DNA from 4 places in the Acidovorax sp. ST3 genome. Region 4 is predicted to be linked to each of the others. Evidence: predicted binding sites of a transcription regulator. Region 4 holds the regulator's gene; each other region holds the start of a gene.

Region 1 (7,475 bases), on a different contig from region 4:
TTGTTGGCCTGGGCCTGGTCACGCAGGCGCTCTTCGCGGTCCTGGCGGGCCTGCTGCTCCAGCGGCCACAGCTCTACCAGGATTTCGCCGACCTGCTCGGCATCGGCCACGTTGACATGCACGGGCACCGGGTCCTGGTGCAGGCGCTTCAGGCTGGCCTCGTAGCGCAGCGCGGCAAAGTCCTTGCCCCGGGCGCCCGCCAGTGCGGTCTGCAGCAAGGCGGGGTCGGTGAAGAAGGTGGAGAAGTCCGCCCCTTCCAGGGTACGGCGCGAGAGGCCCAGTGTGTTTTCCAGCGCGGCATTGGCAAACTGCACCGCGCCATCGTCAGCGCGCAGCACCGCCACCAGGGTGGACATCAGGTCCAGGGAATGAAAACGCCCGGTGTCAGTGCCGGACAGGTCGGGAAAGGAAGGGGCACTCACGCGCTGTCGCCGTTGTCAGTTGGTGGGCGCTGCGGGCGCGGGCAGGCGGGCAATCTCGCGCTTGATCCCTGCGATGTCGCTCTCGCTGCGGGCAAGGCTCGCCTTGAGTTCGGCAGTGCGCTCGGTATAGCGCTGGGGGTTGCGCAGATCGAGCGCATTGCGCTCAGGGGCGCCGTTGTTGTATTCCTTGAGCAGCTCGGCATGGCGCGTTTCCGCCTTGCGCAGCTCGGACTCCAGAATGGCGCGGGCATCCGAGTCGCGGGACTTTTGCTCGTTGTTGCTGACGCGCGGAGCGTTGGCGGGCGAGGTCGCAGACGACGGGGCTGCTGCACCACCACCGCCGGCGGCTGGGGCTGCGGCAGACGCCGGGCGGGTGCCCTGCACCACGGTGACATTGCCCCCTTCGACCAGCTTGCAGCCACGCTCCTTGGCCTGCTGCGCGTTATTGGTGTATTCGTTGCCGCAACGGTAGATGCGGTCTTGCGCCTGGACTGCGGGAACGGCGGCGGCGATGAGAAGCAGGGTGATGAGCGTTTTTTTCATTCGGTTTCCTCGCACGGACATGCAGGGGTCGGGGGAGTATCCCCCAATCACCCCACATCTCCAATCCAACAAAGACAGACCCTTGCAGGGCTGTGTATACGGATGCAACACCTTAAGCCTTGGTTCCACCGCGTGTACTCAGCGCGCCTGCCCGCTTCGCCCGCCCATGAAAAAAGGCGGCTTGCGCCGCCTTTTTGAGCCATGGTCTGCAAGCAGACGATTACAGCGAGTAGTACATGTCGTACTCGACAGGGTGCACGGCCATGCGGAAGCGGGTCACTTCGTTCATCTTCAGATCGATGTAGGCGTCGATCATGCTGTCGGTGAACACGCCACCCTTGGTCAGGAACGCGCGGTCCTTGTCCAGGTGCTCCAGGGCTTGGTCCAGGCTGTGGCACACGGTGGGCACCAGCTTGTCTTCTTCTGGAGGCAGGTGGTACAGGTCCTTCGTGGCGGCTTCGCCCGGATGGATCTTGTTTTCCACGCCGTCCAGACCGGCCATCAGCAGTGCAGCGAAGCCCAGGTAAGGGTTCATCAGTGGGTCGGGGAAGCGGGCTTCCACGCGACGGCCCTTGGGGTTGGCCACATAAGGAATGCGGATCGAGGCAGAACGGTTCTTGGCCGAGTAGGCCAGCTTCACCGGGGCTTCGAAGTGAGGCACCAGGCGCTTGTAGCTGTTGGTGCCGGGGTTGGTGATGGCGTTCAGGGCACGGGCGTGCTTGATGATGCCGCCGATGTAGTAGAGCGCGAAGTCCGACAGACCGGCATAGCCGTCGCCAGCGAACAGGTTCTTGCCGTCCTTCCACACGGACTGGTGCACGTGCATGCCGGAGCCATTGTCGCCGTGGTAAGGCTTGGGCATGAACGTGGCGGTCTTGCCATAGGCGTTTGCCACGTTGTGGATCACGTACTTTTGCAGGATGGTCCAGTCGGCGCGCTCGACCAGCGTGCTGAACTTGGTGCCGATTTCGTTCTGGCCAGCGCCCGCCACTTCGTGGTGGAACACTTCGACCGGGATGCCCAGGGATTCGAGGATCAGGGACATCTCGGCGCGCATGTCTTGCGTGCTGTCAACGGGAGGCACTGGGAAGTAGCCGCCCTTGACGGTGGGACGGTGGCCGCGGTTGCCGCCTTCCAGCTTGGCGCCGGTGTTCCAGGGAGCTTCGTACTCTTCGATTTCGTAGAAGGTGTTGTTGGGCTCAGTGCTCCAGCGAACGCCGTCGAAGATGAAGAATTCTGGCTCAGGACCGAAGTAGGCGGTGTCGCCCAGACCGGAGGCCTTCAGGTAGGCTTCAGCGCGCTTGGCGATGGAGCGCGGGTCACGGTCATAGGCCTTGCCGTCGGCGGGCTCGATCACGTCGCAGGTCAGGATCAGCGTCGTTTCTTCGAAGAAAGGATCGATGTTGGCCGTGCTCGGGTCGGGGATCAGCTGCATGTCGGAGGCTTCGATGCCCTTCCAACCGGCAATCGACGAGCCGTCAAAGGCGTGGCCCGAAGTGAACTTGTCTTCGTCGAAGTGAGAGACGGGCACCGTGGTGTGCTGTTGTTTGCCACGGGTATCGGTGAAACGGAAGTCAACGAACTTGACTTCGTTCTCCTTCACCATCTTCATCACGTCTGCAACGGTCTTGGCCATCAGGTTCTCCTGGATAAAGCGCTTGTTGAAAAAAGAGTTTGCTGAAACAAAAGCAGTTTGCGTGCCAGCCGAGTGCAGCACCGCACTATGAAGGAGCGCTACTGGCAGCAGGTCGGCGTGGCATACGCCCAAAAGCACCAATACGGTGCAATCCATCTTTCCAATCTGGGTCTCAGAGGTTACGCACCAATTCAGGGCCACAATTTGCACCAAATTCGTGCAAACCTGTTTTTAGTGCCTGCCATGCTGCGGGCACGGAAGACGCTGGCCCTTTGACACCCAGTTCGATATGCCGCCCGTATTGTGGATGATCTACGCTGGGCAAACTGAACACCCGCACATCAGGGTGCGATTTTTCAATCTGCTCCATGAGGGGCGTCAACGATGCCTCCATCGCGCCAAAGACCACCACTGACTGCTCGGTCTGCGGCGCGCGGTTGAAATGGGCTGCGTAATGGTGCTCCAGCACCCACTCGATCATGGGCCAGGCCATCACAGGGAACCCAGGAACGAAGTGCACGGATCCACCGCCAGGCCCGTCGCAGCTGAAGCCGGGGATCTTGTTGTAAGGATTGGGGATGATGCGCGCGCCCACCGGGAACATGCCCATGTTGAGGCGGTGCACGTTGTCAGAGCGATCAGGCTCGTAGGGCACGCCCTGCTCTCGCGCCACATCCTGCATGCGTTCGCGGATCAGCGCCTCGGCCTCTGGGTGCAGTGCCAGATCCTGGCCCAGGGCTCGTCCAGCGCACTGCCGCGTGTGGTCGTCAGGCGTTGCACCAATGCCACCACACGAGAACACAACATCGGCCGACGCGAACGCCCGCTGCAAGGTGGCTGTGATCCGGTCCGGGCTGTCCCCCACATAGTCGGCGTAGGCCAGGGACAGGCCGCGTGCCGACAACAGCTCGATCACCTTGGGCATGTGCTTGTCGGCCCGTTTGCCCGACAGGATCTCGTCGCCCACGATGATGAGGCCGAAGGTAGGTGTCATGGTGCGTTGTCTCCAGAGGGCGAAATGGCAGGGGGTGGTAGCACGGCCGCAGCAGGGGCCGCAGTTTCCAGCGTCGGCGTGCCCGCAGGGCGTGGGGTCAATGCAGACGAGGCCGACGAAGGGGCGGGCTCGGCCATGGGCATATTCGTCCCCCGCTCGGCCCGCAAGCGTTGCAAGGCGGCCAGGCCATAGTGCGTGAACCACAGCGAGGAAAACGCGAACACCAGGGTGTAGATCCAGATCGCCAGTGGCACCAGCACAAAAAACGCGGCGGCAAACACCACGCCCGATGCCCACACAATGCTGGGCGCTGCCCCGAGGTAGCCCGTGACGATGCCAATGCCCAGCAGGCTGCTGCGATGGCGGCGGAATATCTCCAGGCGCTCTTCCTTGCTGGCGTGGTCAGCCAGGGCGTCGAACACCATCACCCGGTAGGTCAGCCAACCCCAGATCAGCGGCGGCAGGATGAGTACGAGTGGCGGCACCAGCCACAGCGGAACGGACACCACCAGCGCCACCAGGGCCAACACCGTGGACCCTACCGACCAGGCCACACTCGCAATGAAGGACCCGCCCTTCTTGCGCTCCAGATCCGGAAACCGCCGCGCAGCCACCAATGCCACCAGGGCGGGGGTCATGAGTACCGCTACGGCCAGCAGCGACACCACCACCAGCACAGGCGCCACGGCCAGCACCACCATCAACGGCGCCATGACCGCAGTCACATCCCCCAGGCCCCAGCCCTGAAGCCAACCCCAAACGCTGGCCAGCAACGAGGACGCATCGAGCAATGCGCGCATCCCCTGCACCGCCGCGTCCCAGTAGAAGTAACCCAGGCCGAGTGCCAAAACGGCCATCAAGAACAGAGGCAAGAGCGACAGCGCAATCACCCGCGGACGCAGGCAATAGGCAGCGGCACGCCAGAAAGAATCAAGCAGTAATCCCATGGTGGCAAGCATACAGGCAGCGCCCGCCAAGCCGCTCAGGCCTTGCCCAGCAACCTCAGTACGCCCCGCCATTGCTGGGACCAGAACCCCGCGCCGTAGTCGCGCACACGGCCATCGGGGCCCGGCTCGACCTGGTCGCGCACGCCCGTGGGGTCAAAGCGCTTTTCAAAGTTGGCCGTGCCCATCAGCATGTCCCACCAAGGCAGAAGCACCCCGAAGTTGTGCCCGCCGAGCACCACACGCGGCGGCGTTGTTGCTTGGCCCGATGTTGCCTCGGCCGAAGGCTTGACCGTCTCGTGGCCAATGCCAATGCTGTGGTGTCGGCGGTGAAACCGGGGGCTGATCCAGAGCCGCTCACCCACCTGACCAAACCACAGCCGCACGTTGGCGTGCTGAAAGCTCTCGCTGAGCTGGGTGATGGCCACGATGGCAATGAACTGCCCCGGCGCAACACCAATCAGCTGCGCCACCGTCACCAGAATCACGTCGCGCAGCAGGTCATCGAGCAGGTGGTTGCGGTTGTCGCTCCACATCGTCATCTGCTGCTGTGCATGGTGCAGCGAATGCAGGCGCCACCACCACTCAAAGTGATGCTGCCCCCGGTGGATCCAGTAGTCCACAAAATCGAACACCACCAGATACAGCAGCAAGCTGACCCAGGAGATGTCCGTCACACCCGGCCAGAGGCCATCGAGCTGGAACGTGCTGACACCCGCCACACGCAAGGCACCAAACAGTGAATCCGCCAGCGGATCCACCGTGAAAAACAGCGCCAGCCGGAACAATCCCAGCCGGTGAATCAGGGTGTAGAGGATGTCAGTGCGGATGGTGGCGCGGTCATTGATCTGCTCCACCGGCCACCAGCGCTGCATGGGGCCAATCACAGCCACGATGACCACCAGCTGCAGCAATCCCACCAGCAGCCAGCCGGATGCCTCATAGCCGTTCTCCAGCAGGCTGGCCAGCCCTGTGCTGAACATCAGCGGCTGCAGCACGCTCTCAAAAAGCCATTGCTGCACGCTGTCAAATACACCGCCTAGCCATCCCATCGTGTCGCGCTCCCTGGCACCTGGTTAATCATGCAAACATGCGGCGCGTGCGCCCTCAGCCACGGCGCACGCAATCCAACTTGATCCCACAGCCCATCTAGCGAACCTGAGCCGCTGCGGCCGCATAGTCAGGATGATCCCGCAAGGTACGAAAGCAAAACCCTCGCTGCTTGAGCCCTTCAATCAAAGGCTCCAGCACAGCGGGCGCCCAGGCGTCCTTGCGCGACCAGATCCCCAGGTGCGCCAGCAGGATGTCGCCACTGCGCACATCACGCAGCGCCTTGTTCAGCAGCGCGGTGTTGCTGGCCGTCTCACTGGGCAGCTCATCCCCCAAGAAGCCGGCAGGCGACCACCCCACATGCGCGTAGCCGCAGGCCTTCGCGCTGGCAATCAATTGTGCAGAGGTCTTGCCGCCAGGCGCGCGGAACAGGGGCAAAGGCGTCTTGCCGGTAATGGCCTTCAAACGATCCGCAGCACGGGCAATTTCTTCGCAGTATTCAGCTGCGGACATCACAAAGCTTTGACCCTCACGCTGTCCCGCCGAGGGACGGACCCGAAACGCTGGATGCGGCGCGCTGCCAGCATCGGCACGCCAGTAGGTGTGATTCCAGGTGTGGGAGGCAAACTCATGGCCCTCCGCGGCGCGTGCACGCCACCACGGGGCCCAATGGTCTCCCAGACTTCCATCGCCTTCCTTCGTGCGCTCGTTTGCAGCAAAGAAGGTCACATGCACCTGCTGGCGCTTGAGCACCTCAGCCACCAAAGGCGCCACTTCCATGTGGCCGGTGTCAAAGGTCAGGTAGAGGGGTTTTTTGCAGTCATTTTGCGCAGTAGCGCTAGTGAAACATGCCCAAGCAGCTATCAATATAATAGCATTGCGACGCCTGCCGTGTGGTACACGAAGAGCGCTGAGAAACATACCTCTGACCGGCGGTGCAGCGCTCAACGCGGCGCGTGCTGCAAGGTCCAAACGCCGTGGGGCGATTTGCCCACGTTGACCTGGCGCACCACCTTCTTGGCCTGGGTATCCACCACGGACAGCTTCCGTGCCCAACGGGAACTGACGTAGATGTAGCGTCCGTCCGCCGAAACATCCATGCAATCAGGGCCGCCAGGCACAGGGTACGACTCGACGACCTGCTGGGTGTTCATATCGATCTTGCTGATCGAGTTGGCCACGCGATTGCTCACATACAGGTGGTGCCCATCGCCAGCAGCACGAAAGGCGTGAGCACCGTTGCCTGTCTTGATCCGCTTGACGCTGACCGCTTCACGCCCTGAGATATCGAACACCTCCACGCTGTCACCGCCCGTCAGTCCCACAAACAGGTGCTTGCCATCGGGACTGCCGTAGACATCCGCAGGCATAGGGCCTGTTTTGACACGCCATTTGATGGTCTGGGTGGCAATATCAATCGCCACCAGTTCGTCACTGTCCTGCATGGTCGAGTAGACGGTGGTGCTGCGACTATCGATCCATAGATGGCTGGGGGTGCGCGATGTGGCCACGCGCTGCACCAGGGTCAGGTCCTTGCCGTCCCAGCGGTAAAAGTCCACGTGATTCAGACGGTTGGCGGCCGTGATGAACCATTTCATGTCGGGACTGAATCGCAGATGGTAGGGGTCCACAATCCCACGTACGGTACGCTGCACCTCGGCGGTACGGGGGTCCACAAACGTCAGCGTGTCACCGAGCGCGTTGGCCACGATGATCGACTTTTCATCGGGAGTCAGATACAGGTGGTGCGGCTCTTTACCTGTGGGTATGCGGGCCGTCTCAGTCCAGGTCACTGGGTCGATGACGCTGACGTTGGCCTCCAGCGAATTGAGTACAAAAAGCGGCGGAGCGCCCGCCGCCACACTGGCCAAGGAGTAACACCACCC
Region 2 (7,475 bases), on a different contig from region 4:
CTGCCCTGCTCGGCCAGACGAGAGAGCGCTGGGCCACCCGGGTAGCCCAGGCCCATGAGCTTGGCGGACTTGTCGAATGCCTCGCCCGCAGCGTCGTCAATGGTCTCACCCAGAATCTCGTAGCGGCCCACGCCATCCACACGCATCAGCTGGGTGTGGCCGCCCGAAACGAGCAGGGCCACAAAGGGAAATTCCGGTGGGTCGGCACTGAGGAAGGGCGACAGCAAATGCCCCTCCAGGTGGTGCACCCCCAGCACCGGCTTGTTGAGCGCCGCGCCCAGCGCACAGGCCACGCCCGCGCCCACCAGTAGCGCCCCCGCTAGGCCCGGGCCGCGCGTGTAGGCCACCACGTCCACATCGGCCAGCGTCTGGCCGGACTCGGCCAGCACCTCTTTGGCCAGCGGCAGCACACGGCGAATGTGGTCGCGGCTGGCCAGCTCTGGCACCACGCCACCATAGGCCTGGTGCATCTCGATCTGGCTGTGCAGCGCGTGCGATAGCAGCGTAGGCACAGCATCGCCCGTAGAACGGACCAATGCCACGCCGGTTTCGTCGCACGAAGATTCAATACCCAGGATCAGCAAACTCATGCCCCGAGTGTAAAACCCGGGGCTGATCCGTCCTTGCAGGGCTGTTTACCAGCGGTCCGACCGCATGCGCAGTTCCCAGTTGCCGCTGCGCAGCTCGTACACCCCCACGGCGCCGTAGCGTTGCTCGCCCTTGTCGTCCCAGGTCATGGTGCCGATCACCGGGGCGTAGCCGTTGATGCTGTGCAGGGCCTTAGTGATGTCCTTGGGGTCGGCGGACTTGGCTTTCTGGATGGCGGCCGAGAGCACGTAGGTGCTGTCATAGCTGTAGTGGCCGCCGTAGGCTGGGGGCTTCTTGAAAGCGGCGATGTACTTTTCGAGGAAGGGCTTGCCGGTGGTGAACTCCTTGGCTTCCAGCACGGGCGATGTGGCGTAGAGCCCCTGCACGATGCCCGCGCCCTTGGTCATGTCGGTGGTCTTGATGGTGTCGCCACCCAGCAGGCTGACCTTGGTGTGGTCTACCTTCTTGAGCGATTCGAGCAGCGCCAGGGCCTGGAAGTCGTTGAGGGTCGAGACGATCACCTCCACATTGGCCGCCTTGAGTTCACCAGCCAGTTCGTCAAAGGCCACGGTCTTGTCGTCGAACGACTTGCGCACCACCACTTCTTTTTTCTCGGCCTTGAGCTGCGCGGCAGCACCGTCGGCCAGGCCCTTGCCGTAGGGCGTGCCATCGTCCAGCGCGGCGTAGCGATTGGCGCCCAGCTGCGTGGCGGCAAACGAGCCGATGGCGCGCGCCTGCAGGGTGTCGTTGGCCACCATGCGGAACGTGGTAGGGAACCCAAGCTGCGTGAACTTGGGGTTGGTCGAGATGGCGATCTGTGGAATGTCTTTGGCGGCATAGATGGGGGCGGTCTCGATGCTCACGCCCGAGTTGAGGTGGCCCACCACGGCCACCACGCCCGCATCCACCAGCTGCTGCGCCACAGCCTTGCCGGTGGTGGCGTCGGCCTTGTCGTCCACGGACACGACCTCCAGCGTCACGCGTTTGCCGTCCACGGTATAGCCGGACTTGTTGAGTTCATCCACCGCCAGCTTCACGCCGTTGAGCAGATCCTGCCCCAGGGCGCCCAGCGGGCCAGAGAGGGGCTGCGCTACACCAATTTTGATGGTGTCCGGCACCTTGCCGCATCCGGTCAGGAGTGCGGCAGTCGCCACTGCGGTCAAGGCCATGCTGGCCGAGAAGCGGCGCCGGTTGATGTGCTTGTTCATGCAAAAAACTCCATTTCAGTGTGACTGTGTGTGCAGATGTATATGCGACGCCCTGCTGGGCGGGCTACCGGGTATGCCCTCCCACGGTGTCAGTATTAGCAACTTTCAGGCCCTGTAACGGCGGCCAGTACCGCGAGGCGCAGCGGGCCTGTGGCCGGGATAACCCGGAGCGCAGGGGGGCTGCAAGGGCCCTCGGAGGGTGTGCACCACCCCGGCGCACCAATTTGTGGCGTAAAAATTGCTTATCCTCGCCGGTATGAATGAGGCTTTGCGCATCGTGGTGGTGGCCCCGGATCTGGCAGTCGCCGACCCTGACGACGAACACGCCGTGGAACAGGCGGAGCGGTCGCGGGCGCTGCGCATCGGGCTGCTGGAGAACAACTTCAACCTGGTGGCCACGCTGCCCGCCGATGTGTTCCTGAGCGAGCGCATCGCCCAGTTGCAGCCCGACCTGATCATCGTGGACGCCGAGAGCGAAGCCCGCGACGCGCTGGAGCATGTGGTGATGGCCACGCGCGACGAGCGCCGCCCCATCGTGATGTTCACCAACGATGAGGACACCTCGCACGTCAAGGATGCGGTGGCAGCGGGCGTGTCTGCATACATCGTGGCGGGGCTGGCACCCCAGCGCATCCGGCCCATCCTGGACGTGGCCATGGCCCGCTTCCAGCACGAACAGGCGTTGCGTGCCGAGCTGGCCGATGCCAAGACCGAGCTGCGCGACCGCAAGACCATCGACCGCGCCAAAGGCCTGCTGATGCAGCGCCAGGGCCTGACCGAACAGGCCGCCTACGAAAAGCTGCGCAAGACGGCCATGGACAAGGGCCTGAAGCTGGTGGATGTGGCGCAGCGCATGCTGGATGTGATGGATCTGCTGGGGTAAAACCAGAGAACTACCCCCTGAGCGGCTGCGCCGCTTCCCCCTTCTCTCGAATGACTGCGTCATTCGGGAAGGGGGACGATGCCCTCGCACGCAAGCAAAGCGCCGCATACGCGGCTCGGCGGCCATTGCTTGGCATCCCTCGCCTAGGCCGCGCCCAATTCCAAGGTCCCTCCCAAATGGTGCGCCGCACAAAGGCAGTGCGACCACCCTCATCGCAACACAAACGCTCCTACCGCAAGCCCCGCAGGCGTGTAGCGCTTATCGATCAAGCGCAAACAGCTATCCATTCCATAGCATCCAGCGCTCCAACATGGCGCAACACGCGCTGGCACGCGCTTTGCATTGCACAGTGCAAGACCAATGCAGGTCTGACCACTGACAGCACTGACCCAACGGCGGGCCGGTGCTGGCAAGGAGCCCCGGACCCGTTCCAAGCTCCACCACGGACAAAGGCGTCCCCACCCGCTCCCGGCGTTGCTTTGATGCAGCCAGCCAGGCGCGGTGTGAGGACGCCTTTTTTGTTTTTCACGCCACCAGGGATGCCCCATGACCGATCTGTTGAAAACCAGCCTCAACCGCCGCACCGTGCTGCAGGCCGCCACCGTGGGCGCTGTGGGTGTAAGCCCCGCGCTGCGCGCACTCGTCCACGCAGCGGGCTCCGACGCCCCCGAGAAGAAGGAAGTCAAGATCGGCTTCATCCCGCTGACCGACTGCGCCAGCGTGGTCATGGCCTCGGTGCTGGGCTTTGACAAGAAATACGGCGTGACCATCGTCCCCAACAAGGAAGCCAGCTGGGCCGGCGTGCGCGACAAGCTGGTCAACGGCGAACTGGACTTTGCCCACGTGCTCTACGGCCTGGTCTATGGCGTGCACCTGGGCACCGCCGGTCCCAAGAAGGACATGGCCGTGCTGATGAACCTGAACAACAACGGCCAAGCCATCACCCTCTCCAAAGCCCTGGCCGACAAGGGTGCGGTGGACGGCCCATCCCTGGCCAAGCTCATGGCCAGCGAGAAGCGCGAATACACGTTTGCGGGCACCTTCCCCACCGGCACCCACGCGATGTGGATGCACTACTGGCTGGCGGCTGCGGGCATCAACCCGCTGTCGGGCGCCAAGCTCATCACCGTGCCGCCGCCGCAGATGGTGGCCAACATGCGCGTGGGCAACATGGACGGCTTTTGCGTGGGCGAGCCCTGGAACCACCGCGCCATCATGGACGGCATCGGCATCACGGCCAACACCACGCAGGACATCTGGAAGGACCACCCCGAGAAGGTGCTGGGCACCACGGCCGAGTTCGTCAAGAAGTACCCCAACACCACGCGCGCCGTGATGATGGCCGTACTCGAAGCCAGCCAGTGGATCGATGCCAGCCTGTCCAACAAGATGAAGATGGCCGAGACCGTGGCCGGCAAGGCGTATGTGAACACCGGTGTGGACGCCATCAACCAGCGCATCCTGGGCCGCTACCAGAACGGCCTGGGCAAGACCTGGGACGACCCCAACCACATGAAGTTCTTCAACGACGGCGCGGTGAACTTCCCCTATCTGTCAGACGGCATGTGGTTCCTCACCCAGCACAAGCGCTGGGGCCTGCTCAAGAGCCACCCCGACTACCTGGCCGTGGCCAAGGAGGTCAATCAGGTCGATCTGTACAAGTCGGTGGCCAGCGCCATGAAGATCAGCGTGCCCAAGGATGTGCTGCGCACCAGCAAGCTCATCGACGGCGTGGTGTGGGACGGCAAGGACCCCGCCAAGTACGCCGACGGCTTCAAGATCAAGGCCTGACGGCAACCCTGCCCCAGCGCCCGCCCGGCCACCCCGCAAGCAAGCCCTGCACAGGAGAAAACCATGGTCAGTGCCGTCTTTCACTCCCCGTTGGATGCAGCCCCCGTGGCCGCACAGAATGCTATGAATACTGTAGCTGCAAGCGCAACATCCACTAGCGCAAGAAGCCCAAAAGCCGCAATATCTGCCCCCAAGGCACCTGCAGCACCCGCCACGGCGGCCACTGGCCGCGACTGGTCGGCCCTCTCGCGCAGCTTCTGGCTGGCCGTGCTGCCGCCGCTGTGTGGCCTGGGCCTGCTCGTCGGCCTGTGGGCGGTGGTCTCCACCACCACGGGCGGCAGCATCCCCAGCCCCAAGGACACCTGGCTGCAGGCGCTGGAGGTGTTCAGCAACCCCTTCTACCGCAACGGCCCCAACGACCAGGGCGTGGGCTGGAACGTGCTGATGAGCTTGCAGCGCGTGGCCATCGGCTTTGGCATGGCGGCACTGGTGGGCATTCCGGCGGGCTTCGTGATCGGGCGCTTCAGCTTTCTGTCGCGCATGTTCAACCCGCTGATCAGCCTGCTGCGCCCTGTGTCGCCCCTGGCCTGGCTGCCGATTGGCCTCTTGGTCTTCAAGGGCGCCAACCCGGCCGCCATCTGGACCATCTTCATCTGCTCCATCTGGCCCATGATCATCAACACCGCCGTGGGCGTGCAGCGCGTGCCGCAGGACTACATGAACGTGGCGCGCGTGCTAAACCTGAGCGAATGGAAGATCGCCACCAAGATCCTCTTCCCCGCCGTGCTGCCCTACATGCTGACCGGCGTGCGCCTGGCCGTGGGCACCGCGTGGCTGGTGATCGTGGCGGCCGAGATGCTGACCGGCGGCGTGGGCATCGGCTTTTGGGTGTGGGACGAGTGGAACAACCTCAACGTCAAGAACATCATCATCGCGATCTTTGTGATCGGCATCGTCGGGCTGCTGCTGGAGTACGCACTCATCAAGCTGGCCACCGCATTTACGTTCGAAGAGGTCAAAACTTGACCCACCCCTGAGCCGCGCCTGCGGCACGTCACCCCCTAAAGGGGGCACCACCCGTGGCCCGGCAAAGCCGGTTCCACGGTGGTCCTCGAAAAAACCAGGAGTTCCTAATGCATGCCTCTCTCACCACCAAGTTCATCGAGATCCACGGCGTCGAGCAGACCTTCAAGACGGCCAAGGGCTTGTTCCCGGCGCTGCGCGACATTCACCTGACGATTGCCAAGGGCGAGTTCGTCGCGCTCATCGGCCACTCGGGCTGCGGCAAGTCCACCCTGCTCAACCTGATCGCGGGCCTGACCACGCCCACCAATGGCGCGCTGCTGTGCGCCAACAAGGAAATCAAGGGCCCGGGGCCGGAGCGCGCGGTGGTGTTCCAGAACCACTCGCTGCTGCCCTGGCTCACCTGCTTTGACAACATCTACCTCGCGGTGGAGCGCGTGTTTGGCGCCAAGGAAAGCAAGGCCCAGCTCAAGGCCCGCACCGATGCCGCGCTGGCGCTGGTGGGCCTGACCCACGCGGGGCAAAAGCGCCCCGGCGAAATCTCGGGCGGCATGAAGCAGCGCGTGGGCATTGCCCGGGCCCTGAGCATGGAGCCCCAGGTGCTGCTGATGGACGAGCCCTTCGGCGCGCTCGACGCCCTCACCCGCGCCAAGCTGCAGGACGAACTGCTGGAGATCGTGGCCCGCACCCAAAGCACCGTGGTCATGGTGACCCACGATGTGGACGAGGCCGTGCTGCTGTCCGACAAGATCGTGATGATGACCAACGGCCCGGCCGCCACGATTGGCGAGGTGCTGAGCGTGGACCTGCCCCGCCCCCGCAAGCGCGTGGAACTGGCCGAAGACCCGCAGTACGTGCACTATCGCAAGGCGGTGATCGACTTTCTCTATACGCGGCAGGGCCACGTCGAAAAAGCTGCCTGAGCGGCCAGCTCAGAAACCGCGCAGACCACCAAAAGGAAAGGGCACTGACCAGATCGGTCGGTGCCCTTTTTGTTCAGGTACCCATGCCAGGGCCTTAGCACCCCCGCAAGGGGCGCCCCGTCGCGCTGGGTGCGTCCCCTTCCCGAACGGCACAACCCTTCAGAGAAGGGGCAGAAGGCGCATAGCGCCTCGGGGAGCTGCCCTCAATGGCTCCCGGTGATGTAGTTCTCCAACTGCTCAATGATGAATTTCTGCTCGGAGATGATGTCCTTGACCAGGTCGCCAATGGAAATCATGCCCACCAGCTTGCCGTTGTCCACCACGGGCAGGTGGCGCAGGCGGTTGTTGCTCATGAGCTGCATGCACTGCTCGCTGGTCTGGTCCGGGCGCACAAACATCACAGCGGTTGTCATCACATCCTTGACCTGGGTGACGGCCGACGTGCGCCCCATGAGGGCAATTTTGCGGGCGTAGTCCCGCTCGGTGAAGATGCCGACGATGGACGCGCCCTCGGTCACGATGAGCGCACCAATGCCCTTATCGGCCATGAGCTGGAGGGCATCCAGCACGGAGGCAGCAGGGCTGATGGTGTGGACGGTGGCGTCGGGTTTGGACTGAAGAATCTTGGCGACTGCGGTCATGGAAACCTCCCTCGTGAAAACGGAAACAGGCACAGAGAGATTTCAGCCCATAAGCCCCGTGGGCGCAACCCACGCAAGCCCCATGTGCGGCGCTTTTTGAGCGTGCTGTTGCGCGGCGAACGCAACGGATGTTTCCGCGCCGTTGCATAGCGCACGCCGCGAAACAAACTGAAAAGAAGCGAAACCGCGGCGAGACGACGCCCCCGGGCTGCCCCGGCACGATGGAGCCCATGTTCACCGCACCGACCACGCTCCTCTTTTCGACATCTGCCGCGTGCCAGCGCCCAGCGGTTTCCTTGGCTAGCCGCCAGGGTTCCAAAGGCCGGCAAACACGGCAGACAGCCCGAAAGATTGTTTCCAATACTGGAACAGTTAGTTCGCGACTCAGTGGTTTTTCTCTGAACAGCACCGGCGTACA
Region 3 (7,475 bases), on a different contig from region 4:
CGGAAGGGTCGGGAGGGGGAAGGCTGTCGTTAAGATGGTTCACTGCGCTCGATTTTCGGGCATTTGGTCTCCGGCACTCTGCGGGTTACCCACAGCCTGCAAAGCCAGCGCGGCCCCGACCCGTGGACGCCGTGGAACTGGCTTTGCCAGGCCACTGGCGTCGTCCCCCTTGGGGGAAGGCGCGCAGCGACTCAGGGGGGCTTTCCTACGGCCGCATCTTGCGCCGCAGATCCAGCGTGAACGGAAACTCCCGGCTGCCCGGCAGCTCAATCGTCGCAGGCGGCACAGCCAGCCGCCCCGGCGTGTGGCCCATGCGCGAGAAGCGCGCCAGGCGGCGGCTTTCGGCCTCGTAGGCGTTGACCGGGAAGGTGTCGTAGTTGCGCCCGCCCGGGTGCGCCACGTGGTACTGGCAGCCGCCCAGCGAGCGGTTCATCCAGGTGTCTACGATGTCGAACGTGAGCGGCGCATGCGCGCCAATGGTCGGGTGCAGGGCCGAAGGCGGGTTCCAGGCCTTGTAGCGCACGCCTGCCACAAATTCGCCGGTCGTGCCCGTGCTCTGCAGCGGCAGCGGTTGGCCGTTGACGGTGACCACATGGCGGCTTTCGTTCATGCCGGTCACGCGCACCTCGATGCGCTCCAGCGACGAGTCCACGTAGCGCACGGTGCCGCCCGCAGAGCCTTCTTCGCCCATCACGTGCCAGGGCTCCAGCGCGTTGCGCAGGGTCAGTTCCACGCCCATCGATTGGACGGTACCGACCATGGGGAAGCGGAACTCGAACTGCGGCGCAAACCAGGCGGGGTCAAACGCGTAGCCTGCGGCGTTCATCTCGGCCACCACATCGTGCATGTCCTGCTGGATGAAGGTGGGCAGCATCCAGCGGTCGTGCAGCTCGGTGCCCCAGCGGGCGGCGGGCGCGCGGTAGGGCGCCTTCCAGAAGCGGGCGATCAAGGCGCGCAGCAGCAGCTGCTGCACCACGCTCATGTGGGCGTGGGGCGGCATCTCGAACGCGCGCAGCTCCAAGAGGCCCAGGCGGCCCGTGCTGCTGTCGGGCGAGAACATCTTGTCGATGCTGAACTCGCTGCGGTGCGTGTTGCCCGTCACATCCACCAGGATGTTGCGCAGCGTGCGGTCCACCAGCCAGGGCGGCATGTCCTGGCCGTAGATCGCGCGGTTGGCCTCGATCTCGCGCAGGGCAATCTCCAGTTCGTACAGCTGGTCGTTGCGCGCCTCGTCCACGCGGGGCGACTGGCTGGTGGGGCCGATGAACAGGCCGCTGAACAAATAGCTCAGGCTGGGGTGGTTGTGCCAGTACAGCAGCAGGCTGGCCAGCAGCTCAGGCTTGCGCAAGAACGGCGAGTCGGCCGGGGTGGCGCCGCCCATCACAAAGTGGTTGCCGCCGCCGGTGCCGGTGTGGCGGCCATCGGTCATGAACTTCTCGGCTGACAGGCGCGTCTCCCACGCGGCCTGGTACAGAAACTCGGTGTGCTGCACCAGCTCTTTCCAGTGGCTGGCGGGGTGGATGTTCACCTCGATCACGCCGGGGTCGGGCGTGACGGCCAGCACTTTGAGGCGTGCGTCGCGCGGCGGCGGGTAGCCTTCGAGCACGATCTTCATGCCCAGCTCTTCAGCCGTGGCCTCGATGGCGGCCAGCAGGTCCAGGTAGTCTTCCAGGCGCGCCAGCGGGGGCATGAAGACGTACAGCACGCCGTATTTCTCGCCCACCTTCTCGGCCTTGGGGCCGCTGGCGCGGCGTGGGTCTCGCACCTCTACGCACAGGGCGGTGCGCGACAGGCCTGCGGCCGACTGGAACTTGCCCGGCGGCTGCACGCCCGCATGCGGGTCGGGCTGACCGGCCAGGCGCGCGTTATCACCACCCGCAGTGCTCTGCGCCACGCGCCGTGCCTCGCCCGGCGCAGTGGCGCCCGCCAGATAGCGCAGGTCGCGGTCGCCGGTGACCGGGCCGAATGGCACGGAATACCGCGCGCGCAGCGTGGCGGCAGCAGCCAGCGGGCCTTGTGGGGCGGTCGGGTCTTGCGGGATCAGGTGTTCGGTGTCGGAGACCTTCACCCAGGGCAGGGCGTCCAGCGGCAGGCGGTAGCCCATGGGCGAATCGCCGGGGATGAGCAGCATGCGGTCGTCGCGGAAGAACCACGGCCCGGTGCTCCACAGGCTGCCCGCTAGCGTGCCGGTGCCTACGCCCGCCTGCAGCGGCAGCACATAGCCCACCACGCTGTCGAGCTTTTGCTCGAACACGCGGCGCAGGCGCGCGCGCTCCAGCTCGTCGTCCAGGCGTGCGTCGAACGGGTCCACGTTGATTGGCAGGCGCCGCTCGCGCCAAAGGTAATAGAAGGTGTCTTCGTAACCCGGCTGGATGTAGCGGTCGGTGATGCCCAGCTTGCGCGTGAGGTGGCGCACAAAACGTTCAGCGTCGGCGCTGGTGTAGTGCGATGGGTCACGCTCGTCGGCAAACAACGCAGGGTTCTGCCACGCGGGCTGGCCGTCGGCGCGCCAGCAGATCGACAGCGCCCAGCGCGGCAACTGCTCGCCGGGGTACCACTTGCCCTGGCCAAAGTGCAGAAAGCCACCCTGGCCGTATTCGGCACGCAGCTTGTGCGTGAGTTCGGTGGCAAAGCCGCGCTTGGTGGGGCCCAGGGCATCGGTGTTCCACTCGGGCGCATCGCGGTCGCCCACGGCCACAAAGGTGGGCTCGCCACCCATGGTCAGGCGCACATCGCCTGCTACCAGGTCGGTGTCCACCTGCTCGCCCAGCGCCAGCACGGCCTGCCACTGGTCTTCGGTGTAGGGCTTGGTCACGCGGGGCGATTCGTAGATGCGCGTCACGCGCATCTCGTGGCTAAAGTCCACCTCGGCCTTGTCCACGCCGCCTTCAATCGGCGCGGCCCCGGAGGGTTGCGGTGTGCAGGCCAGCGGGATGTGGCCCTCGCCCGCCATCAGGCCGCTGGTGGCATCCAGGCCAATCCAACCCGCGCCGGGCAGGTAGACCTCGCACCAGGCGTGCAGGTCGGTGAAGTCGTGGTCGGTGCCGCTGGGGCCGTCCAGCGCCTTCACATCGGGGGTCAACTGGATCAGGTAGCCCGACACAAACCGTGCCGCCAGCCCCAGGTGGCGCAGCAGCTGCACCAGCAGCCAGCCCGAGTCGCGGCACGAGCCGCTGGCTTTTTGCAGCGTCTCTTCGGGCGTCTGCACGCCGGGCTCCAGGCGGATCAGGTAGCGGATGTCCTGCGACACCTGCTGGTTGAGTTTGACCAGAAAGTCGATGGTGCGCTGCTTGCTGCGGTCGATCTTGTCCAGATACGCCTGCACCAGCGGCGTCATCGGCTCGGTGGCCAGGTAGGGGGCCAGCTCCTGCTGCACATCGCTGCTGTACTTGAAGGGGATGTGCTCGGCCTCGGGCTCAAGGAAGAAGTCGAAGGGGTTGTACACCGCCATCTCCACCACCAGGTCCACCGTGACCTTGAACTCGCGCGTCTTCTCGGGGAAGACCAGCCGCGCCTGGTAGTTGGCAAACGGGTCTTGCTGCCAGTTGATGAAGTGCTGCGCGGGCTCGACCTTGAGCGAATACGAAATCACATTGCTGCGGCAATGGGGCGCAGGCCGCAATCGGATGGTCTGCGGCCCGAGGCCGACCAGCCGGTCGTATTGGTAGTGCGTGACGTGGTGGAGCGCGGCGTGAATGGGCATATACGGGGCATGCTAGCAAGTCCTGAGCCATCGCGGGCAACTATTCCGGGGGCGATGACAAGTGGTCATCGGCTGTTCACAATGTGCGGCTCTTGCCCTGCTGCTGGGGCCGCCTGTTTTTTCTGATCGCGCACCATCTTGGTGACGCTCTTTTGACCCATGTCCCATTCCTCCCAACTTCTGCTCCTGCCCGGCCTTGCCGCCGATGAACGCATGTGGCGTGGCGTTCTGCCGCTGCTGCCCGCCGCGCTGCGCCCCGAGGTCGCCACCGCCCACCAGGATGTCAACCTGCATCGCATCGAGGACTTTGCTGCCCGGCTGCTGGCACAGCATGCGGGGCCGCTGGTGCTGGCCGGCGCATCGATGGGCGGCATGATTGCCATGGAGGCTGCACGTCAAGCGCCCCAGCGGGTCGCAGGGCTGGCGCTGCTGGGCACCACCGCCCGGCCCGAGACACCCGACATGCGCGCCCTGCGCGAAGGCGCCATCGAACTGTTTGAACAGGGCCGTGTGCGCGAGGTCATCGAGCCCAACGTGGCCCTGGCCTTTCACCCCGTGAACGCCGCCAAGACGGACCTAGTGCAGGCCTACCTGGACTTTGTGCTGGATGCGGGCGCTGACCACCTGGTGCGCCAGAACCGCGCCGTCATCCACCGGCCCGATGCGCGGGTGCACCTGCCGCAGGTGGCTTGCCCCGTGCTGGTGGTGTGTGGTGCGGCCGACCAGCTCACGCCGCCGGAATGCTCGGCAGAGATTGCGGCGCTGGTGCCTGGCGCCGAGCAACACCTGCTGCCGGGCAGCGGCCACATGCTGACTATGGAGCAGCCCGAGGTGGTGACCCGCTTGGTGGTGCAGTGGCTGGCCCGCAACGGGTGGATTGAAGTGAGTTGAAGCGTTTTTGGCTGGAAGCGCTAGTGAAATTTGCCTGAGCAGCTATAAAAATGGTAGCTAATCAAAACTCCAGGTTGTCAATCAACCGCGTGCTGCCCAGCCGTGCCGCACCCAGCGCTACCAGCGTGCCTGCAACATCGTCGGCCGAGGCGGGCAGCAGGTCGGCGCGGCGGCGCACCGTGAGGTAGTCGGGCGCCCAGCCCCGCGCGCGCAGCGCGTCTTGCGCCTGGGCCTCCAGCGCGCTGCGGTCGCTGGCGTCCAGCCACTGCTGCGCCAGCCGCTTCAGGGCCTGCGACAGGGCCACGGCCTCCTGGCGTTCTTCCAGGCTGAGGTAGCCATTGCGCGAACTCAGCGCCAGGCCGTCGGCCGCGCGGCAGGTCTCGCCCGCCACGATGTCAATGGGCAGCGCAAACTGCCGCACCATGTGGCGGATCACCATGAGCTGCTGGTAGTCCTTCTTGCCAAACACGGCAACGCCACCGGTGGCGCCCAGCACGCAGGCAAACAGCTTCATCACCACCGTGCTCACGCCCACAAAAAAGCCGGGGCGGAAGTGGCCTTCGAGCATGTCGGCGAGCTGCGGGTCGGGGTGCACCTTGAAGGTCTGGGGCTCGGGGTACAGGTCCGCCTCGCGCGGCGCAAACAGCACATCGCAACCGGCGGCCTGCAGCTGGGCGCAGTCGGCCTCCCAGGTGCGGGGGTAGCTGTCAAAGTCCTCGTGCGGCAGAAACTGCAGCCGGTTCACAAAGATGCTGGCCACGGTCACATCGCCCAGGGGTTGGGCCTGGCGCACCAGGGCAATGTGCCCATCGTGCAGGTTGCCCATGGTGGGCACAAAGGCGGGGCGGCGGTAGGGGGCCAGGGCCTGGCGCAGGTCGGCAATCGAGCGGGCAATCAGCATGGGGTAAGAAGGGTCAAAGATAGAAATTCGGCGAAGGCCGGAGGGGCTCTTACCAGGCGTGCTGGGCGTTGTCGGGAAAACTGCCACGCTTTACGGCCTGCACATACGCCTCCATGGCGCCGCGCACGCTGCCTGCGTCCTGCATGAAGTTGTGCACGAACTTCGGCATCTTTCCGAGGTTCATGCCCAGCATGTCGTGCAACACCAGCACTTGGCCGGCCGTGCCGTTGCCCGCGCCGATGCCGACCGTGTGGCAGTGCGGCAGCTCGGCCGTCAGGTCGGCGGCCAGCGCAGCGGGCACCATCTCCAGCACCAGCATGGCGGCGCCTGCGCCCTGCAGCTCATGCGCCTCTTTGCGCAGAGTGCGGGCCGCGTCGTCGGTCTTGCCCTGCACGCGGTAGCCGCCGAGCGCGTGCACCGTCTGTGGCGTCAGGCCCAGGTGGGCGCACACCGGTACGCCCCGCTGCACCAGGAATTCCACTGTGGGCGCCGTCCAGCCCCCACCTTCGAGCTTGACCATGTGCGCCCCGGCCTGCATCAGCACACAGGCGCTGCGCAGAGCCTGTTCGCGGCTTTCGGTGTAGGTGCCATAGGGCAGGTCGGCCACCAGCCAGGCCGTGCCCTGAACGCGGTGCAGGCCGCGCGCCACGCTGGCCGTGTGGTAGGCCATGGTGTCGAGCTGAACACCCACGGTGCTGGGCAGGCCCTGGCACACCATGCCCAGCGAGTCGCCCACCAAAATACATTCCACCCCCGCCGCATCGGCCACGGCGGCAAAGGTGGCGTCGTAGGCGGTGAGCATGGTGATTTTTTCGCCCGCTGCGCGCATCTGCGCCAGGCGCGGCAGGCTCACAGGGCGGCGCTGGGGCAGGGGCGATGCAGGCGGCAGCGTGCCGTAGGGCGTGGCGGAAACAGGGCTGGTGGCGTTCATGTTGCGCGGCGGAGCCAAAAAATTGCCGCGAGTCTATGCGACCAATACTGGGTGTACTTATTGGTTTCCTGCACGGGCAGGGCGGGCCTGCACTGGCACAGTGGCCTTTGCGTTCCCGGTATGCTCGCGGCCCATGACAGCAGCGACACCCCCCGCGAAAAGCACTATGAGAGACAACGATGTAAAGGCCCTGGCCCAGGCCGACGTGGCCCGCGCTCTGGCCGAAGACGTGGGCACTGGCGACCTTACCGCCGGCCTGATCGACCCCGCCCGCCGCGCCCGCGCGCGCATCCTGGCGCGCGAAGCCGCCGTGATCTGCGGCGCCCCTTGGGCTGAAGCCGCGCTGCGCGCCCTCGACCCCACGGTGCAGATCACCTGGCATGTGGCCGAAGGCCAGCGCTGCGCCCCCGACCAGGTGGTGCTGGAGCTGGAAGGCCAGGCCCGCGCACTGCTGAGCGCCGAGCGCACCGCACTCAACTTTCTGCAGCTGCTCTCGACCGTCGCCACCAAAACCCGCACCTATGTGGATGTGGTGGCGGGTACGCGCGCGCAGATCGTGGACACGCGCAAGACCATTCCCGGCCTGCGCTTGGCGCAAAAGTACGCTGTGCGCGTGGGCGGCGGCACCAACCACCGCATTGGCCTGCACGATGCGGTGTTGATCAAAGAGAACCACATTGCTGCCGCCGGTGGCGTGACGGCGGTGCTGCGCGCCGCACAGGCCGTGGCCGCGCAGGCGACCTTCATCGAGATCGAAGTCGAAACCCTGGAGCAGCTGACCGAGGCGCTGAATGCGGGCGCCAAGATGGTGCTGCTGGACAACATGCCGCTGCCCATGCTGCGCGAAGCGGTGCGCATCAATGCAGGCCGCGCGATTCTGGAAATCTCGGGCGGTGTCACGCTCGAAGGCTTGCGCGAACTGGCCGAGACCGGCGTGGACCGCATCTCCATCGGCACGCTGACCAAAGACGTGAAGGCCACCGACTTTTCGATGCGTCTGCAGGAGCTGGCATGAGCACCGCAACCCTGAACCGTATCGACGTCGAATA
Region 4 (7,475 bases):
CCACGGCGTCTTTCACCTTGAGGCCCGCGAAGTTCAGGCTCTGCAGCGGGCTGTGCTGGGCCGTCACTTCGACCTTGAAGGTCTGGCGCGTGGTGAACCAGATCTCCCAGGCCACATCGCTGGCCATGTTGTAGAGGTCGTTTTCAGACCGGTATGGGCGGTGGGCCAATTGCACCAGCACTCGCTGGGCAAGGCGGCTGTGCAGGTTGAGCTGCATGGCCTGGCGCCACGAGGCGCGCAAGAGCACGCCGCCCCGGCCCACCAGCAGGTCTTGCCCCGTGAGGCCGGTGATGGCATGCACCTCGTCGGCCAGAAAGCCCTCGACGCCTGCGGCGCAGGGGAGAAAAAGTTGGAGTTGGTTCATGTCGATGGGGAGGATACGCGCTCGGGCACTGCGGGGGAACCAGGCTCCCCCGCGCGGGCCAGCAGCAGCTGGCGGATGGAGTCCGGGATGGGGGCGACCTTGCGGCTGGCCTTGCCGATGAAGACGATGCCGATCTTGCCGCGCGCCACTTCACGGCCCGAGGCCTTTTCGGTCATGCAGAAGACGAGATCAAAGCCGTAGCGATTGAAGTCTGCCGGCGCCATCTCCACCCGCATGGTCTCGCCGTGGAAACCTTCGGACTTGTACTGCGCCACGATGTCGCCGACCACGATGGACAGGCCGCCCACATCGGCCTCGGGGTAGCCCAGCGACTGGAAGAAACGCACGCGTGCTTCGGACACCAGGGTGAGCAGCTGCGCGTTGTCCAGATGCCCGCCCTGGTTCACGTGGCTGATGTAGATCTGCAGCTCGGTGGCAAAGCCGAAGTACGGGGGAAGGTCAAAGACGATGCGGGCCATGGTGGGCTGCGGTGGGTAATACGGAAACAACAGAAAAGGTACGGCATCGCAGGCGCGCCGTGCGCCAGCCGCCGAGGCGGCTACAACGCCTTGCGCAAATTCGCCGGCGCGATCTTGAGCGCCTCGCGGTACTTGGCCACGGTGCGGCGGGCGCATTCGATGCCCTGCTCCTTGAGCATTTCGGCGATCTGGCTGTCGGACAGCGGCTTGGCCGGGTTCTCCGCCGACACGAACTGCTTGATCAGTGCGCGCACCGCGGTACTGGAGGCATTGCCACCGGTTTCGGTGCCCAGGCCGGAGCCAAAGAAGTACTTCAGCTCGTAGGTGCCGATGGGCGTCGCCATGTACTTGGCGGTGGTGACGCGGCTGATGGTGGACTCGTGCAGGCCCAGTTCGTCGGCAATGTCGCGCAGCACCAGCGGGCGCATGGCCAGCTCGCCGTGGGTGAAGAAGTTCTTCTGCCGCTCAACGATGGCGCGCGACACACGCAGGATGGTGTCAAAACGCTGCTGGATGTTCTTGATGAACCAGCGCGCCTCCTGCAGGCGCTGCTGCATGCCCTGGTGGCCCTCGCCGCCCTTGTGGCCGCGCAGCGCGCCTGCGTAGATGTCGTGCACGCGCAGGCGGGGCATCACGTCGGGGTTGAGCTGCACGATGAAGTTCTGCTGGCCGCTGCCATTGGCGCGACCAGCTTTGCGCACGATGACGTCGGGCACGATGATGTTGCGCTCCACGTCGGCAAACTTGCGGCCCGGGCGTGGTTCCAGGCGGGCGATGAGTGCCATGGCAGCGCGGGTGCGCTCTTCTCCAGCCACGCCGCCTTCGCTGCACAGCTGCGTCAGACGGCGGATGTCCCGGCGCGCCAGCATCTCCAGCGGCTGCTGGCAGATGCGCAGAGCGGTCTGCACGGTCTCGGGGTCGGCGTCGCTGTCTTCGTCGGCCGCCAGCGCCGTGAGCTGCAGCGTCAGGCACTCGGACAGGTTGCGCGCGCCCACGCCCACAGGTTCCAGGCTTTGCAGCAGGCGCTGGGCCACCGTGAAGCGGTGCACCAGCTCTTCGATCTGTTCCAGGTCGTCGGGCCCGGCGAGGCTGATGGCGAGTTCTTCCAGCGGCTCTTCGAGGTAGCCGTCGTCGTTCAGCGATTCGATAAGAAAACGCAGCGCGGCCGTGTCCACTTCGGACAGGCGCAGCGACAGCGCCTGGCGGTGCAAAAAGGCCGTCAGCGACTCGTGGGAACGGGCCAGCTCGGTGGCATCGGCTTCGTCGCCTTCCGTGTCGTTGCGGGTGCGCGCTGGGGCGTCGCCGCCCCACTCGGCATCGTTGGGCGCCATCTCGACGGTGCCGTCGCCGCTCCAGTCGGGCTCGTCGGAGCCTCCACCGGAGATTTCAGCGTCGTTTTGGCTGTCAGCGCTAGTACTGCTTGCGCCAGCAGCTCCTGAAAACATAGCATCATCGGCACTGTAGTCGTCGGCCTGCGCGGGCGTATCGGCGGCTTCCAGGCCAAATTCCTCGCGCGGGGCTTCGTCGGCATTGCGTTCGAGGAACGGGTTTTCGTCGAGCATCTGCTCGACTTCCTGCGAGAGTTCGAGCGTGGACAACTGCAGCAGCCGGATGGACTGCTGGAGCTGGGGGGTCAGTGCAAGGTGCTGCGAGACGCGCAGCGACAGTCCAGGCTTCATTGATTGAGCGCCGCCGGGCCGCCCCAAGGCGCGAAGGCCCCCTCGGGGGGCAGCGCGGTACACGAAGTGACAAGCGTGGGGGCCATGTCTACATCCTGAAGTGTTCGCCGAGGTACACCCTTCGGACCTCCGCGTTGTCCACGATCTCGGACGGCGTGCCCTGCGCCAGCACACGGCCGTCGCTGATGATGAAGGCGTGGTCGCAGATGCCCAGCGTCTCGCGCACGTTGTGATCGGTGATGAGCACCCCAATGCCGCGCGCCTTCAGGAAGCCGATGATGCGCTGGATTTCAATCACGGCGATGGGGTCGATGCCCGCAAAGGGCTCGTCCAGCAGGATGAAGCGCGGCTGGGTGGCCAGGGCACGGGCAATCTCGACGCGGCGGCGCTCGCCGCCCGACAGCGCCAGGGCAGGTGAAGCCCGCAGGTGGTCCACGCGCAGCTCTTGTAGCAGGGCCGTCAGGCGCTCTTCGATGGCGTCGCGCGACAGCGGCTGGCCGTCGTCGGCGCGCTGCAGTTCCAGCACGGCGCGCACGTTTTCTTCGACGGTGAGCTTGCGGAAGATGGAGGCTTCTTGCGGCAGGTACGACAGCCCCAGGCGCGACCGGCGATGGATGGGCATGTGGGCCACGGACTGGCCGTCGATACGGATGTCACCCGCATCGCTGCGTACCAAGCCCACGATCATGTAGAACGAAGTGGTCTTGCCCGCGCCATTGGGGCCCAGCAGGCCCACGACTTCGCCTTTTTGCACCTCCAGGGACACGTCCTTGACGACCTTGCGGCTGCCATAGGACTTGGCTAGGTGCTGCACCTCCAGGCGGCTGCCCGACTGCGAATCAGGCCCCAGACGGCTGTTCGCAGGGGTCGCCGGGGTCTCGGGACCAGTACTCACCACGGGCCCGCTCACTTGGCGCCGCCGCCAAGGGTGTTACTGGGGCGCAGCGCCGGTGCGGGCGACTCGGGCGCCTTGGCGGGGGCTGCCGTACCGGGCGGCGGGTCCTTGGGTGCCAGCACGGCGCGCACGCGGCCGCCAGACGTGGGGGCGTCGCCGGCCGCAGCCGAAGACGCAGGCGCCTTCTGGCCATCGACGGTGAACACGTCGGTGAGGTTGTTGTAAACGATCACGGCGCCGGTGATCTCATCGTTCAGCACCGACCCACGGTAGCGGCGCAGTTCGGCGCGGGTGATGAAGCGCACGTTGTCGGCCTTGCCGTCGTATTCGATGACTTCGCTTTCGCCTTCGATGAACTCATCCGGCGCTCCGGCCACGGTGTCGCGCTTTTGGCGGAAGAACGCCCGTTTGCCTGCCTCGGCCGTGACCACGCCGTACTGGTAGCCGTCGGCGTCCTGGCGCACATCCAGCCGCGCGCCGCGCAGCACGATGGTGCCCTTGGTCATCACCACGCGGCCCGAGAACACGCTGGTCTGCTTGAGTTCATCGTGCCGCAGGGCGTCGGCCTCGATGTTCATGGGCTTGGCACGGTCTGCCTTTTCGGCATGTGCCATGCCCGCAAGGCCGGTCAGGGCTGCGAGCACAAGGAGGGGGAGTAGGCGGTGGGTCATAGGGCACGAATCTTGCAATGATTGTAGCCACCCGATGGTACCTACCCCGAAAAAAAGCCCGCATCCGCGGGCCTTTGGGACAGCTTGCCGACAGGGTCGGCCACTCGTCAGGCTTTGCGCGCCGTGGCGGCCAGGTATTCAACCACCTGCAGCACGGTCTGCATGCTGCCGGCCATCGTGCCGTCGGTGTAGTACTTGCCCGCCACGCCCATGGATGGCACGCCTTCGACACCGTACGAATCCTGCAGCTGCGAGGCGCGACGCACCTGGTTGGCGACGCTGAAGGAGCCGTAGACCTCCTTGAACTTGGCCACGTCCACGCCCTGCTGGGTCACCCAGGCCAGGATTTCGTCGTCCTTGGCGAGCTTGGCCTTTTCCACGTGGATGGCGCGGAAGACCTTGGCATGCAGGGCTTCGAGCTTGCCCATGCCTTCAAGCGTATAGAACAGCTTTTGCTGGGGCACGAAGCTGGCGTTGAACGCCACGGGCACACGGCGGATGGAGAGGTCCTTGGGAGCAGCCTTGACCCAGGCGTCCAGCGTGGGCTCGAAGGCGTTGCAGTGGGGGCAGCTGTACCAGAAGAACTCGATCACATCGACCTTGCCAGCGGGGGCGTCTGGGGCGACGGGCTTGTCCAGCCGCTTGAAGTCCTTGCCCTCCTTGAACTGACGGGCTTGCGCCATGGCGGGGTTGGCCACTGGCAGCGTCAGGGCAGAAGCGGCAACCGCCGAGGCGGCGGACAAAGAAAACTCACGGCGTTTCATGACAAAGACTCTCCTGGTTCAGGTATGCGGGATGTGAGACATCCCTTTACAAAAAGTTCAGCCCTGGCGGTGGCGCCGCTTTTGCAAGCGCTTCAGCGCTGCACGCGCACCAGCGCCGATTCCAGCCCGGCGCCGTCGAGTTTCTCTTTGAGCACCTCGGCATCGTCCCGCTTGGTGAAGGGGCCGATGCGCACCCGGAACACCGCCCGGCCATTTTGCTCACGCTCGCTCACGCGGGCCTCCCAGCCCAGCATGGCCAGCTTGGCGCGCTGGGCGTCGGCGTCGGCCTGGGTGCGGAAGGCACCTGCCTGCACAAAGTAGTCAAAAGGGTCCACGCTGCCCTTGGCGGCTGCCTTGGCCACGGCCAAGTCGCCCAGCGGGTCTGCGCCCGGCTTGCTCTCTGCCTTGGCCTCGGCTTTGGCATCTGGCTTGCTCGCAGCCGGCTTGGCGGCCGATGCGGCGGCGCGCACCTCAGGCGCTGGTGCCGACGCAGGGGCTGACGCAGCTGCGGCCACCGGAGGCGCCGCAGGGCGGGCCGGGTTCTTGCCATACAGCGGCGAGTTCGGGTCCCAGTTCTTGTTTTTCTGGGACTCCGCAGCGTCCATGTCTGCGCCGCGGCCGTTGCCCTTGTTCAGGAACGGCACCGGCACCTTGGTCACGTACACGGCCACGGCCAGCGCCGCGCCCAGGCCCACAATGACCCCGACGATGAAGCCGACAATGGTCCCGCCCGTCTGTTGCTTTTTCATATTGGTAGTAACTGCTTACATTCTGGCCGGGGCCGACACGCCCAGCACCGCCAGGCCATTGTGCAATACCTGGGCGGTGGCAGCGACCAGCGCCAGGCGCGCCTTCTTCACCACCTCGTCGTCCACCAGGATGCGCTCGGCATCGTAATAGCTGTGGTAGCTGGCGGCCAGATCGCGCAGGTAGAAGGTCACATCGTGCGGGGCTTCGCCCTCGGCAGCAGCCGTGAGCATCTCGGGGTACTTGGCCAGCTGCAGCATCAGGGCCTGGGCCTGCGGGCCTTCCAGAGCCGACAGGTCCACGTCCTGGAGCGACGCTACGTCGCCACCGCCCGCCTCCTGCCAGGCGCGCAGCACGGACTGGATGCGCGCGTGGGCGTACTGCACGTAGTAGACCGGGTTGTCGTTGTTCTGTGCCACCGCCAGGTCCACATCGAAGGTGTACTCGGTGTCGGGCTTGCGGCTGAGCAGGAAGAAGCGCACGGCGTCCTTGCTGGTCCACTCGATCAGATCGCGCAGCGTGACATAGCTGCCCGCGCGCTTGCTGATCTTGACCTCTTCACCGCCCTTGACCACCCTCACCATGGTGTGCAGCACGTAGTCGGGGTAGCCCTTGGGGATGCCCACATCGGCCGCCTGCAGGCCAGCGCGCACGCGGGCGATGGTACCGTGGTGGTCTGTGCCCTGGATGTTGACGACCTTGGTGAAGCCACGCTCCCACTTGGCAATGTGGTAGGCCACGTCGGGCACAAAGTAGGTGTAGGTGCCGTCCTGCTTGCGCATGACGCGGTCCTTGTCGTCGCCGTAGTCCGTGCTCTTGAGCCACAGCGCGCCGTCCTGTTCGTAGGTCTTGCCGTTGGCGATGAGCTTGTTCACCGTGGCCTCGACGCGGCCGCTGGTGTACAGGCTGGACTCCAGGTAGTACTCGTCGAACTGGAGGTTGAAGGCCTGCAGATCCTTGTCCTGCTCGTTGCGCAGATAGGCCACCGCAAATTGGCGGATGTTGTCATAGTCGTCCACGTCGCCATTGGCGGTGAACTCGCGGTCATCGGCCTTCACGGTGGCCTTGGCCTTGAAGGCCTCGGCAATGTCGGCGATGTAGTCGCCGTTGTAGAAGTTTTTGGCCAGCGGGTTGTCGCTGTCGGTGGGCCAGCAGTCGTCGCCGGGCTTGAAACCCTTGGCGCGCAGCTGCGTGCTCTTGGTCAGCGTGTCGATCTGTACGCCCGCATCGTTGTAATAGAACTCGCGGTGCACCTTCCAGCCCTGGGTGCTGAACAGGTTGCAGATCGCATCGCCCAGCGCGGCCTGGCGGCCGTGGCCCACGTGCAGCGGGCCGGTGGGGTTGGCAGAGACGAACTCGACCAGCACCTGCTGGCCGTTGCCGGGCTGGTAGCCAAAGCGGTCGCCGGCGGCCAGTACCTCGCGCACCACCTCTTGTTTGGCAGCGGGCTTGAGGCGGATGTTCAGAAAGCCGGGGCCGGCGATTTCGATGGCCGACACCCAGCGCTGAAAGGCGGGCGTGGCTTCGAGTGCGGCCTTGAGCTGCTCGCCCAGGGCACGCGGGTTGAGCTTGAGCGGCTTGGCCAGCTGCATGGCTGCGGTGCAGGCGAAGTCGCCATGGGCCGCCACCTTGGGGGATTCAAAGGCTGCCTTGGCGCCAGCGCCGGGAGACAGGTTTTCCAGCTCGGCCGCGAGCGCAGCGAGCAATTCATTTTTGGCTGTGAGCATCGGCGGATTTTACGGGCCCGCCAACAGCGGGGCGCCAGACGCACCACCGGGGTGGCGTCCCACAGCCAAAGGCACAATAAGTTGCTGTGCCCTTTCAACCGGAGATTGCACATGCCACCCCAACCCATCCTGCTCTACCGGCGCCGCTG

What was found. The regulator sigma-54, encoded in region 4, starts transcription at its own class of promoters, with help from an activator protein. The targets are predictions, from matches to a motif close to TGGCANGNAANCTGCTTT.
Region 1: glnA (type I glutamate--ammonia ligase) is a predicted target of sigma-54. The motif match lies at 2,651-2,668, and genes of this name have one in related genera.
Region 2: DNK89_RS09425 (ANTAR domain-containing response regulator) is a predicted target of sigma-54. The motif match lies at 2,024-2,041, and genes of this name have one in related genera.
Region 3: DNK89_RS10895 (DUF2126 domain-containing protein) is a predicted target of sigma-54. The motif match lies at 3,716-3,733, and genes of this name have one in related genera.

What each region holds. Positions count from the first base shown of each region.
Region 1 is NZ_QKVP01000001.1:1,112,600-1,120,074, forward strand. It holds gene glnL (nitrogen regulation protein NR(II)) at 1-356, opposite strand, end outside; gene DNK89_RS04945 (hypothetical protein) at 438-965, opposite strand; gene glnA (type I glutamate--ammonia ligase) at 1,186-2,601, opposite strand; gene DNK89_RS04955 (molybdopterin-binding protein) at 2,774-3,595, opposite strand; gene DNK89_RS04960 (EI24 domain-containing protein) at 3,592-4,542, opposite strand; gene DNK89_RS04965 (sterol desaturase family protein) at 4,578-5,591, opposite strand; gene DNK89_RS04970 (polysaccharide deacetylase family protein) at 5,689-6,510, opposite strand; gene DNK89_RS04975 (YncE family protein) at 6,534-7,475, opposite strand, start outside.
Region 2 is NZ_QKVP01000003.1:25,771-33,245, forward strand. It holds gene tsaD (tRNA (adenosine(37)-N6)-threonylcarbamoyltransferase complex transferase subunit TsaD) at 1-590, opposite strand, end outside; gene DNK89_RS09420 (branched-chain amino acid ABC transporter substrate-binding protein) at 636-1,796, opposite strand; gene DNK89_RS09425 (ANTAR domain-containing response regulator) at 2,053-2,679, shown strand; gene DNK89_RS09430 (CmpA/NrtA family ABC transporter substrate-binding protein) at 3,226-4,470, shown strand; gene ntrB (nitrate ABC transporter permease) at 4,534-5,496, shown strand; gene DNK89_RS09440 (ABC transporter ATP-binding protein) at 5,604-6,416, shown strand; gene DNK89_RS09445 (CBS domain-containing protein) at 6,620-7,057, opposite strand.
Region 3 is NZ_QKVP01000003.1:357,348-364,822, reverse strand. It holds gene DNK89_RS10900 (circularly permuted type 2 ATP-grasp protein) at 1-43, opposite strand, end outside; gene DNK89_RS10895 (DUF2126 domain-containing protein) at 206-3,703, opposite strand; gene DNK89_RS10890 (alpha/beta fold hydrolase) at 3,863-4,594, shown strand; gene panC (pantoate--beta-alanine ligase) at 4,656-5,495, opposite strand; gene panB (3-methyl-2-oxobutanoate hydroxymethyltransferase) at 5,545-6,426, opposite strand; gene nadC (carboxylating nicotinate-nucleotide diphosphorylase) at 6,593-7,441, shown strand; gene nadA (quinolinate synthase NadA) at 7,438-7,475, shown strand, end outside.
Region 4 is NZ_QKVP01000007.1:16,461-23,935, reverse strand. It holds gene DNK89_RS21290 (class I SAM-dependent RNA methyltransferase) at 1-364, opposite strand, end outside; gene DNK89_RS21285 (thioesterase family protein) at 361-843, opposite strand; gene DNK89_RS21280 (RNA polymerase factor sigma-54) at 924-2,522, opposite strand; gene lptB (LPS export ABC transporter ATP-binding protein) at 2,611-3,372, opposite strand; gene lptA (lipopolysaccharide transport periplasmic protein LptA) at 3,429-4,088, opposite strand; gene DNK89_RS21265 (thiol:disulfide interchange protein DsbA/DsbL) at 4,196-4,852, opposite strand; gene DNK89_RS21260 (SPOR domain-containing protein) at 4,945-5,601, opposite strand; gene argS (arginine--tRNA ligase) at 5,617-7,326, opposite strand; gene DNK89_RS21250 (hypothetical protein) at 7,438-7,475, shown strand, end outside.